One region of the Crenobacter cavernae genome, then DNA from elsewhere that is predicted to be linked to it. Evidence: riboswitches for the same ligand, from Rfam matches in the RefSeq annotation. Region 1 holds a riboswitch; the other holds the start of a gene.

Evidence for each region. A riboswitch is a leader RNA that binds a small molecule or an ion and turns the genes downstream of it on or off. The one in region 1 is predicted to bind glycine.
Region 2: linked by a shared signal. The riboswitch ahead of gcvH (glycine cleavage system protein GcvH) and the one ahead of gcvT (glycine cleavage system aminomethyltransferase GcvT) in region 1 are both predicted to bind glycine.

The regions. Positions count from the first base shown of each region.
Region 1 covers NZ_CP031337.1:1,970,211-1,973,409, reverse strand. The annotation lists gene gcvP (aminomethyl-transferring glycine dehydrogenase) at 1-247, opposite strand, end outside; gene gcvH (glycine cleavage system protein GcvH) at 312-698, opposite strand; gene gcvT (glycine cleavage system aminomethyltransferase GcvT) at 767-1,858, opposite strand; glycine riboswitch at 1,890-1,993, opposite strand; glycine riboswitch at 2,008-2,110, opposite strand; gene gluQRS (tRNA glutamyl-Q(34) synthetase GluQRS) at 2,229-3,146, opposite strand.
Region 2 covers NZ_CP031337.1:1,775,435-1,778,633, forward strand. The annotation lists gene gcvP (aminomethyl-transferring glycine dehydrogenase) at 1-1,277, opposite strand, end outside; gene gcvH (glycine cleavage system protein GcvH) at 1,293-1,673, opposite strand; glycine riboswitch at 1,922-2,010, opposite strand; glycine riboswitch at 2,394-2,482, shown strand; gene DWG20_RS08610 (amino acid permease) at 2,860-3,199, shown strand, end outside.

The DNA of each region.
Region 1 (3,199 bases):
TGAACGACTTGTTGACGGTGTTCTTGCTCGCGACGGCCTTGAGGCTCGCGAGCGCCTCGGCTTCCGGCACGGCGTCCGGCAGCGCGAGCTTCTTGCCGAAGCGGATGTCGGCGGGGACGGTCTGGTCGATCAGTTCGGCCATCGACGCGACGTTAAGCTCGGCCAACATCGCGCGGGTGTCGGCGGCGTCGATGCCGATGTGGCGGGAGACGAATTCGTTGCGGTTGAACAGTTGGGTGAGCGACATGATTCTTCTACCGTTTTTCGCGGGACAAAAAAGCCCTGCACATGGCAGGGCTGATACGGCTGACTTAGGCGCCGACTTCTTGCGCGTACGCGTCGGCGGTCATCAGACCGTCGAGGTCGGCGGCGTCGCTCGGCTTGACCTTGAAGAACCAGGCTTCACCGTACGGGTCGCTGTTGGCCAGCTCCGGGTTGGCCTCGAGCGCGGCATTCACTTCGACGATTTCGCCGGCGATCGGCGCATACACGTCGGACGCGGCCTTCACCGACTCGACGACGCCGGCCTGTTCGCCTTCGGCGTAGGTCCTGCCGGCCTGCGGCAGTTCGACGAACACCACGTCGCCCAGCAGTTCCTGGGCGTGGTCGGTGATGCCTACGGTCACGGTGCCGTCGGCTTCCAGGCGCAGCCACTCGTGGCTGGCTACGTATTTGAGGTCGGCCGGGATTTGGCTCATGAGTTGTTCTCCTGTCGATTCAATTCGGTGTCCCACGCGGGGGCGGCAGTCGCCCAGCATGGGCTATTTTATTCGAATACGCGTTTGCCGTTGCGCACGAAGGGCAGTTTCACCACGCGCGCGCCGACGAGCTGGCCGCGGATGTCGACCTGTGCGGCGTCGGCCGTGGCGGCCGGCACGCGGGCGATCGCGACCGAGAATTTCAGCGTCGGCGAGAAGGTGCCGCTGGTGATCACGCCGTCGCCCGCTTCGGTTGCGACCTTCATGCCTTCGCGCAGCACGCCCTTGCCCTCGAGCACCAGGCCGACCTGCTTCATCGCGATGCCGGCGGCCTTCTCTGCTTCGAGCGCCTTGCGGCCGATGAAGTCGCGCTCTTCGGGCGCCCACGCGACGGTCCAGCCCATGCCGGCTTGCAGCGGGCTGACGGTCTCGTCCATATCGTGGCCGTAGAGGTTCATGCCGGCCTCCAGGCGCAGCGTGTCGCGTGCGCCAAGTCCGCACGGCACGACGCCGGCCTCGGCCAACCTTTTAAAGAAGGCCGGTGCGTCTGCGGCCGGCAGCATGACTTCGAGGCCGTCTTCACCGGTATAGCCGGTGCGCGCGACGAACCAGTCGCCGAACGGCAGCGCCGAAAACGGCTTGAGCGCGGTCACCGCGTCGGCCCAGTCGGGCGGCAGCACCGACAGCGCCTTGGAAATGGCATTCGGGCCCTGCACCGCGATCATCGCGAGTTCGTCGCGCACGGTGAGCACGACGTCGCGGCCTTCGGATTGCTGCTGCATCCACGCGAGGTCCTTGTCGCGGGTGGCGGCGTTGACCACCATGCGGAAGCCCCAGGCGGTGCGGTAGGTGATCAGGTCGTCGATGACGCCGCCCTGCTCGTTGAGCATGGCCGAATAGAGCGCCTTGTTGGCTTCCCTGAGGCGGGCGACGTCGTTAGCCAAGAGATGACGCAGCCAGGGTTCGGCGTCGGAGCCTGTGATGTCGAGCACGACCATGTGCGAGACGTCGAACATCCCCGCGTCGGCGCGCACCGCTTCGTGCTCTTTCAGCTGCGAGCCGTAGTGGATGGGCATGTCCCAGCCGGCGAAATCGACCATCTTGGCGGAAAATTCGCGGTGGGTGGCGTTGAGGGGAGTGCGTTGGATGGCGACGGTCATGGGTGTCCTCGAGGTGTTCAAAACCTGAAAAACACACCCCTCTGTCCCGTCACCTGAGATTTTCCGGACCGTTTATAACGGTGCCGTTAGCCCCTTCGGTGGGCGCTCGAAGCGCCGCTCTCCAGAGTTGATGGGCAAGCGACGCCTGCCCGACACATGCAGTCCTTTTGCCTGAGCGATTGCGGGTGCGCTTGCGCCTTCGGCGGCAGCGGGAGTCTGGGGAAGACCGCTGCTCTCTCCTGCATGATGCTGCGATTATCGACGGCGGCCGCGACGCTTGGCAAGGCTGGAAAACCAGCGGCGAGCCTTTCCAAGGGTAAGCCCTAGAGGGGGAACCTTAAGTCCCGACCTTGGCCAAGGCTTCGGACCTTCAGGCAACGGTCACCGGCCCGGCGCCGACGCGCGCCAGGTCCCAGTTCGCGCGCGCCCAGTCCCAGAGCTCGGCCAACGTTGCGCAGCCGGCGGGCGGCGCGTGCTTGAGGCGGGCGAGCGCCTGGCGCAATTCGGCGGCGGCGTGGTCCGCGGTTATCGCCGGCGCGAGCGTCTGCTTCGAGAGCTTCTCGCCGGCGGCGTTGACCATCACCGGCAGGTGGCAGTAGGCGGGCGTAGGCACATCGAGTGTGCGCTGCAGCACGATCTGGCGCGGCGTCGACACCAGCAAATCGGCGCCGCGCACCACGTGGGTGACGCCCTGCAACGCATCGTCGACGACGACCGCAAGCTGGTAGGCCCAGAAACCGTCGGCGCGCAGCAGCACGAAGTCGCCGACGTCGCTCGCGACGTCCTGGCGGATCTCGCCCTGCAAGGCATCCGTGAAAGCGACCTCGCCGCAGGGCACCCTCAGCCGCCAGGCGCGCGCCTTGCCGCCCGCCGGCAGGCCGGGCCGGCAGGTGCCGGCATAGACGAAACCCTCGACACCTCGCCGGGCGATTTCGGCCAGCTGCTTGCGCGTGCAGGCGCAAGGGTAGGCGCTGCCCGCGGCAATGAGCGCATCGAGCGCATCGCGGTAGTAATGATGACGGCGGCTCTGGTATTCAACTTCGCCGTCCCACTCGAAACCGAACGCCTCCAGCGTATGCAGGATGGACGCTGCCGCGCCGGGCGTCTCGCGCGGCGGGTCGAGATCCTCCATCCTGAGCAGCCACTCGCCGCCGCGCCCGCGCGCCTCGAGGTAGCTGCCGACGGCGGTGGTCAGCGATCCGGCGTGCAACAGCCCGGTCGGGCTGGGGGCGAAACGGCCGCGGTAGCGATGGGCGGGACAAGATGCCTTGTCTAGACTGAAGAACATACGAGAGAAGCTTGGCTAGAATGCCGAGCAGTGGCGTCGATCATTCTGAAAGT
Region 2 (3,199 bases), 190 kb from region 1:
TCAAAAGAGACGCCGACGCGGGTGCCGTCGACCTGGCGCAGGTTGATAGAGTGCGCACGCGCGAGCGAGTGCAGCACCGCGGTGTGCTTGCCGGTGTCGACGGTGACGGTGTCGAAGAAGGATTCGGTCGGCACGCTGAAGCCGAGGCGGCGCAGGCCCTCGGCCAAGGTCGCGGTCAGCCGGTGCACGCGGCGCGCGATCGTCTTCAGCCCTTCCGGCCCGTGGTAGGCGGCGTAGAGGCCGGCGATGATCGCGAGCAAGGCCTGCGCCGTGCAGATGTTGCTGGTCGCCTTTTCGCGGCGGATGTGCTGCTCGCGCGTCTGCATCGCCAGGCGCAGTGCTTGTCTTCCATGGCTGTCGACCGATACGCCGACGAGGCGACCCGGCATCGTGCGCTTGAACTCGTCGCGCGTCGCGAAGTAACCGGCGTGCGGGCCGCCGAAGCCTATCGGCACGCCGAAGCGTTGCGTGGTGCCGACCGCGACGTCGGCGCCGAATTCGCCCGGCGGGGTCAACAGCGTCAGCGCCAGCAGGTCGGCGGCGACGACGACCAGCGCGCCGTTGGCGTGCGCGGTCTCGGTGACGGAGCGGTAGTCGATCAGGTCGCCGTGCGAGCCCGGATACTGGAGCAGCACGCCGAAGGCTTCGAAGCCGGCGAGGTCGCGGCGCGGGTCGCCGACGACGACCTCGATGCCCAGCGGTTCGGCGCGGGTGCGGATGACTTCTATGGTCTGCGGGTGACAGTCGCGCGCGACGAAGAACACCTTGCTCTTCGACTTGGACAGGCGCTGGCAGAAGGTCATCGCCTCGGCCGCGGCGGTCGCCTCGTCGAGCATCGACGCGTTGGCGATCTGAAGGCCGGTCAGGTCGGTGACCATGGTCTGGAAGTTCAGCAGCGCCTCGAGCCGGCCCTGCGAGATCTCCGGCTGGTACGGCGTGTACGCGGTGTACCACGCCGGGTTTTCGAACACGTTGCGCAGGATCACCGGCGGCGTGTGGGTATCGTAGTAGCCCATGCCGATGAAGGACTTGAACACCTTGTTGCGCCCGGCGATCTTGGCCAGGCGCGTCAGCGCCTCGGCTTCGGTGCAGCCTTCCGGCAGGTCGAGCGGCTTGGCGAGGCGGATGCTTGCTGGCACGACCTGGTTCATCAGTTCGTCGACCGACGCGACGTCAAGCTCGGCCAACATCGCTTCTTTTTCGCTTGTATCGGGGCCGATGTGGCGGCGCTGGAACAGTTCGCGCTCGGTCAGTGCGGCGTAGGGTTGCTGGCTCATGGCGGTCTCCCGGGATCAGGCGAGGTCGCCGACCAGTTGCTGGTAGGCGGTTTCGGTCAGGAGACCGGCAAGCTCCTCTGCGTCGTCGAGCTTGACCTTGAAGAACCAGCCGTCAGAAAGCGGTGCGTCGTTGACGAGAGACGGCTCGCCTTCGAGCGCGGCGTTCACCTCGACGATGGTGCCGGCGACCGGGATCTTGATCTCGCCGGCGGCCTTCACCGATTCGATCGTCGCCGCCTCGTCGCCGGCGGCGAAACGCTCGCCGACCTTCGGCAGCTGCACGAATACGATGTCGCCGAGCTGTTCCTGCGCGAAGCCGGTGATGCCGACGGTCGCGGTGCCGTCAGCCTCGCTGCGCAGCCATTCGTGGGATTCGGTGAATTTGATGTCGCTCATGTCTCTCTCCTGACGGGTGAAGTGCGGATGAATCCGACGTCACGGTCAAGAAGACGGAGCGGGCGAATGCGGGGAAGGGCATCCGGAACGCGGGCGCGCACTTGACTTGACGTCGGTTGGCGCCCCCTCTGTCCGTTTGCCTGAGAGATTACGGTGACGGGGTGAGACCCATCGCCTTCCTTCGGCGAGGCGACCGGGCCTGGCGTGTCCACGATGGACGGCCTCGGTGCCTTCTCTCCAGAGAGCTCGTCGACGCGGCAGTCCTTTTGCCTGAGAGTTTCTGGGGCGATACCCCTTCGGCGCCGCCATTCAAGGCGATCTCTCCCGCTGCGTCACATAAGCTGATTGGCAATTTAATTAATCGGTTTTTGAATGTCAACCGGCCAAGTCGTAAAAAATCGGGGCCCGAAAGAAATATAAAAATCGCGCAGAGGGTAAATGATTAAGGGTTTTACCGGGGACGGAAACGCCCGTCAGGCGGGGATTTCGGCGGGGTGTGAAAAAAGGGCGACATAATGATTCGGCGAAAAGACAAGGGGGAACCCGCGTGTTTGAAAACGGCTATTGCGGTGCAATAACGGTGATGACGAGAAAATATTCAGTCGCGGCGTGGGAAACTGGATTTTGAAACGCTTGTTTTTGCTGCGAAGCACAAAATAAAGACGGTGCCGGCGCCGATTGACGCGAACGCACGTCGCTTCCTAGAGTGCGATCAGCCTAGCGAACGCAGCGGGAGAGATCGCCTTGAATGGCGGCGCCGAAGGGGTATCGCCCCAGAAACTCTCAGGCAAAAGGACCGTTGCGTTGATGGGCACTCTGGAGAGTAGGCCGCGGGACGTCGTCGCACAACCCGTAGGCCTCGCCGAAGGAAAGGCGCCGACGAGAGTCGGCGCCGTCAATCTCTCAGGCAAACGGACAGAGGGGGCATGCGCATCGGCCAGGGCCTGCCGTCGACCGACTGCAGGAACCCGGCCGGTCTCGGCCGCCGTCCGGCGGCGTCTCGCCCCCGTCTGAGGAGTCTTGCCATGAACACGTCACGCTAGCGCACTCCATCAGGTCGCGCCGGCCCACAAGGCCACCCGACCTTTCATCCGGCCCGCTCATCCGGCGGTCCGGTCCGTGCATCTTCTGGAGAAAGCCCCCGACAGCGTCCCCGACAGAGGGCTGCCCCGGGGTGGGAGAAATCATGCAGCAAACACCGCAACAAGAAACCTTACACCGCGGCCTCGAAGAGAGGCACATCAACCTGATGGCGCTCGGCGCCGCGATCGGCGTCGGCCTGTTCCTCGGCTCGGCCAAGGCGATCAAGCTCGCCGGCCCGGCGATCATGATCTCGTACGCGCTCGGCGGCTTCGCCATCTTCCTGATCATGCGCGCGCTCGGCGAGATGGCGATCCATAACCCGGTCGCCGGCTCGTTCAGCCGCTACGCTAAGGACTATATTGGCCCGCTGACCGGCTATCTGACCGGCTGGACCTACTGGTTCATGTGGATCGTCACCTGCATGGCCGAGATCACCGCGGTCG